Regions from separate parts of the Streptomyces sp. NPDC058534 genome, predicted to be linked through region 2. Evidence: riboswitches for the same ligand, from Rfam matches in the RefSeq annotation. Region 2 holds a riboswitch; the other holds the start of a gene.
The links. A riboswitch is a leader RNA that binds a small molecule or an ion and turns the genes downstream of it on or off. The one in region 2 is predicted to bind thiamine pyrophosphate.
Positions count from the first base shown of each region.

Region 1: it holds a riboswitch for thiamine pyrophosphate, as region 2 does, so the genes downstream of both, thiO (glycine oxidase ThiO) here and ACFWR9_RS23640 (thiamine ABC transporter substrate binding subunit) in region 2, are expected to answer to the same signal.

Region 1 is NZ_JBHXNW010000098.1:6,201-8,394, reverse strand. It holds gene thiO (glycine oxidase ThiO) at 1-1,167, opposite strand, end outside; TPP riboswitch at 1,165-1,276, opposite strand; gene ACFWR9_RS37890 (hypothetical protein) at 1,329-1,679, shown strand; gene ACFWR9_RS37885 (NAD(P)/FAD-dependent oxidoreductase) at 1,712-2,194, shown strand, end outside.
Region 2 is NZ_JBHXNW010000039.1:55,731-57,924, forward strand. It holds gene ACFWR9_RS23640 (thiamine ABC transporter substrate binding subunit) at 1-937, opposite strand, end outside; TPP riboswitch at 1,014-1,119, opposite strand; gene rlmN (23S rRNA (adenine(2503)-C(2))-methyltransferase RlmN) at 1,160-2,194, opposite strand, start outside.

The DNA of each region.
Region 1 (2,194 bases), on a different contig from region 2:
GGTGAAGGGGCGGGCCTCGTCCGGCAGCTCCCCGGTGGTCAGGGCGTGCGCCATGGCGTCGCCGGTGACGGGGGTGAGCAGGACGCCGTTGCGGTGGTGCCCGGTGGCCAGCAGCAGCCCGTCGAGACCGGTCGGCCCGAGCAGCGGGGCGTTGTCGGGGGAGCCGGGGCGCAGGCCCGCGCGGGTCTCCGTCAGGGGCAGCTCCGTGATGCCGGGGACCAGCTCGTGGGCGTCGCGCAGCAGCTCGTAGACGCCCCCCGCGGTCACCGTGGTGTCCCAGCCCAGCTCCTCGCTGGTGGCGCCGACGACCAGCTCGCCGCTCTCCCGGGGCACCAGGTAGACATGGTTGCCGCGCACCATGGCGCGCACGGTGCGGTTCAGCAGCGGCCCGTGCGTCCGGGGCATCGTCAGCCGCAGCACCTGCCCCTTCACCGGCCGCACCGGCGGCAGTACGGCGTCCGGTATGCCCGCGAGCCGCCCGCTCAGGCTGCCCCCGGCCAGCACCACCTGCCCGGCCTCCAGCGCGGTTCCGTCGGCGGTGGCGACCCCGGTGGCCCGCTCCCCGCGCCCGACGGTGAGCCGGTCGGCCCACACCCGGTGGAAGACCACGCCCGCCCGCTCACAGGCGGCCATGAGCGCGGCGGTGAGGCGCCGGGGGTCGATCTGGTGGTCGCCGTCCACCCGCAGGCCCCCGCGCACGCCCGGCGCGAGCATCGGCTCCAGGCGTCGGCACTCACGCCCCGAGAGCCACTCGGACTCCAGGCCGGAGCGCTGCTGGAGGGCGTGCAGTTCGCGCAGGTGGGCGCGGTCGTCGGCGTCCAGCGCGACGGCGAGGGTGCCGCAGCGGCGGTAGCCGAGGTCGTGACCGGTGACGTCGGTCAGCTCGGCCGCGAACTCCGGGTAGCGGCGGGCCGAGGCGAGGTTCAGTGCGAGCAGCGTCTGCTCGCCGTAGTGCAGCTCCGTGACCGCGGCCAGCATCCCGGCCGCCACCTGCGCCGCCCCGCCGCCCGGCTCGGGGTCCACGAGGGCCGTGACGAGCCCGCGCTGCGCGGCCCGCCAGGCGGTGACCAGACCGATGACGCCACCGCCCACCACGAGGACGTCGGGCGTACGGGACACGGTGTGTGACGACACGGTGTGTGACGAGCTGTGTGATGAGGACGGCATGGGCGTCCAGCCCCTCCCTTCGCCGGCATGACCCGGATCAGGTTCGTACGGTCGGAGGCCGCCAGCCTCCCTCTCAGCCCGGTGCGTCCGGGCTCCCGCGAGTGCTTTACGTTGGCCAGCCTAGCCCGCAGCGCCTCGCACTCGTAAGGGAGCCTCCGCCCGTGACCCGTTCGCTCGACGGCCTCGTCCTCGCCCCCGTCGCCGACCAGGCGCCCGGCCAGGTGGGTACCGGCACCCGGTTCACGTACCACGAGCGGGACGGCGCCGTCTGGGCCGACTACGCGGGCGGCGACGTCGTCCGCGGCCACCTCGTGGGTACCCGCGCGGGGGACCGGCTCGACTTCCGGTACGTGCAGCTCAGGACCGACGGCAGCACGGCGTCGGGGCACTGCGTGTCGACCGTGCTGGAGCTGCCGGACGGCCGGGTGCGCCTGGAGGAGAGCTGGGAGTGGGAGTCGCGCCCCGGCAGCGGCACGAGCGTTGTGGAGCAGGTCACGGTGCACGAGCGCTGACTGACAAATTGTCAGGTGGCTAAGGTGATCAGGTGAGCGAGCAGACGCGGGAACGGGGACGGGGACCGGCGGCGGAAGACGCGCGCCGCGTGGTCGTGGTGGGCGCCGGCATGGCGGGCGTGCAGACCGCCGTAGCCCTGCGGGAGCAGGGCTACACCGGCACCCTGACACTGATCGGCGCCGAGCCCCACCAGCCCTACGACCGGCCTCCGCTGTCCAAGGCCGTCCTGCTCGGCACGGCCGAGGGCTCCGCCTTCGACGTCGACTTCGAGGCACTCGGCATCACCCTGCGGCTCGGCTGCGAGGCCCTGGGCGTCCGCCCCGGCGCGCACCTCCTCGACACCTCCGAGGGACCCGTGCCGTACGACGCCCTCGTCCTCGCGACCGGCGCCGAACCGGTCCGGCTCCCCGGCACCGACGGCGTGCCCGGCGTGCACCTGCTGCGCACCCTGGACGACGCCGAACGGCTGCGCCCCGTGCTCGCCCGTCGGCACGACATCGTCGTCGTCGGCGCG
Region 2 (2,194 bases):
ACATGTTCAGCGGCAGGTCCTCCTGGAACTGCTTGCCGATCAGGAAGTCGAGGAGTGCCTTGCCGCCCTCGGTGTTCTTGGCGTTGCTCAGCAGCCCGGCGTACTCGACCTGGCGGAAGCAGGTGCCGTCGGCGACGCCCGTCGGCGCGGTGGCCGGCTGCGGGTCGGCGTAGATCACCTCGGCGGGCGGGGAGGAGGCGTAGGAGACGACGAGCGGACGGTCGCCCTTGGCCTTCTTGCCCCCGGCCGAGCCGGAGAACTCCTCGTTGTAGGCCTGCTCCCAGCTGTCGACGACCTTGACACCGTTCGCCTTGAGCTTCTTCCAGTAGTCCTGCCAGCCGTCGTCCCCGTACTTGGCCGCGGTGCCGAGCAGGAAGCCGAGGCCGGGCGAGGAACTGCCCGCGTTCTCGGTGACGAGCAGGTCCTTGTACTCCGGCTTGACCAGGTCGCCGAAGGAGTCCGGCGGGGTCAGCCCGTGCTTGCTGAAGTACGCCTTGTCGTAGTTGACGCAGATGTCACCGGTGTCGACCGGCGTGACCCGGTGCTTGTCCTGGTCGGCCCGGTACTCGGGCAGGATCAGATCGGAGCCCTTCGCCTCGTACGGCTGGAACAGGCCGTTGTCGAGGGCGCGGGAGAGCAGGGTGTTGTCGACGCCGAAGAAGACGTCGCCCTGCGGGTTGTCCTTGGTGAGGATGGCCTTGTTGACGGCCTGACCGGCGTCGCCGTCCTCCAGCACCCTGACCTTGTAGCCGGACTTCTCCTCGAAGGCGGCGATGACGTCCTTGGACGCCGCCCACGAGTCGTGGCTGACCAGGGTCACGGTCTTGGAGTCGCCGGAGCCGCCTCCGGTGTCGTCGGACGACGATCCGCAGGCGGCCAGGCCGCCGACCATGCCGAGGCCGACGGCCAGGACGGTGGCCTTCTTGGTGATGCTCACTGATTCCTCCTGGGTGACCAGGAGAAGACGCGGCCCCGCCCGCGGCCCCTGAAGGGTCCCGGGCAGGGCGCAACAGCTCGAGTGATGACCGATCTCCCTACCCAGAATGACCTGGGCCAGGTTCGGAGGGTCTGCGGCCGGTGCCGCACTCTCAGCGCTGTGGCGCTCCCCTGTCGGAATATGAAGATGTGATGCTATGACGATGTACTGACGTCGGTCAGGTTACCGCTCGCTCGCGGCGAGCTGACCACACGCCCCGTCGATCTCCTGGCCACGGGTGTCCCGGATCGTCACCGGCACACCGTGTGCCCCGATCGCCTCCACGAACGCCTTCTCGTCCTCGGGCCGCGACGCGGTCCACTTCGAGCCGGGCGTGGGGTTGAGCGGGATGAGGTTGACGTGTACCGGCCTGCCCTTGAGCATCCGCCCGAGGCGGTCACCTCGCCAGGCCTGGTCGTTGATGTCCCGGATCAGCGCGTACTCGATGGACAGCCGGCGCCCGGACCGCTCCGCGTACTCGAACCCGGCGTCCAGCACCTCCCGGACCTGCCACCGGGTGTTGACGGGCACGAGGGTGTCGCGCAGCTCGTCGTCCGGCGCGTGCAGCGAGATGGCGAGGCGGCACTTGAAGCCCTCGTCGGCGAAACGGTTGATCGCGGGGACGAGACCGACCGTGGAGACGGTGATGCCGCGCTGGGAGAGGCCCAGCCCGTCCGGCTCCGGGTCGGTGAGCCGGCGGATGGAGCCGACGACCCGGTTGTAGTTGGCAAGGGGCTCGCCCATGCCCATGAACACGATGTTGCTGAGCCGGGCCGGACCTCCCGGGACCTCGCCGTCCCTGAGCGCCCGCATCCCGTCCACGATCTGGTGCACGATCTCGGCCGTCGACAGGTTCCGGTCCAGGCCGGCCTGCCCCGTGGCGCAGAACGGGCAGTTCATGCCGCAGCCGGCCTGGGAGCTGATGCACATGGTCACCCGGTCCGGGTAACGCATGAGCACCGACTCGACGAGCGTCCCGTCGAACAGCTTCCAGAGCGTCTTGCGGGTGGTGCCCTGGTCGGTCGACAGATGCCGGACGACCGTCATCAGCTCGGGCAGCAGCGCCTCCCGAAGCCCCTCCCGCGAACCGGCGGGGATGTCGGTCCACTGCTCGGGGTCGTGGGCGTACCGCGCGAAGTAGTGCTGCGAGAGCTGCTTCGCACGAAAGGGCTTCTCGCCGGCGGCGACGACGGCCTCTTTACGCTCGGCGGGCGTGAG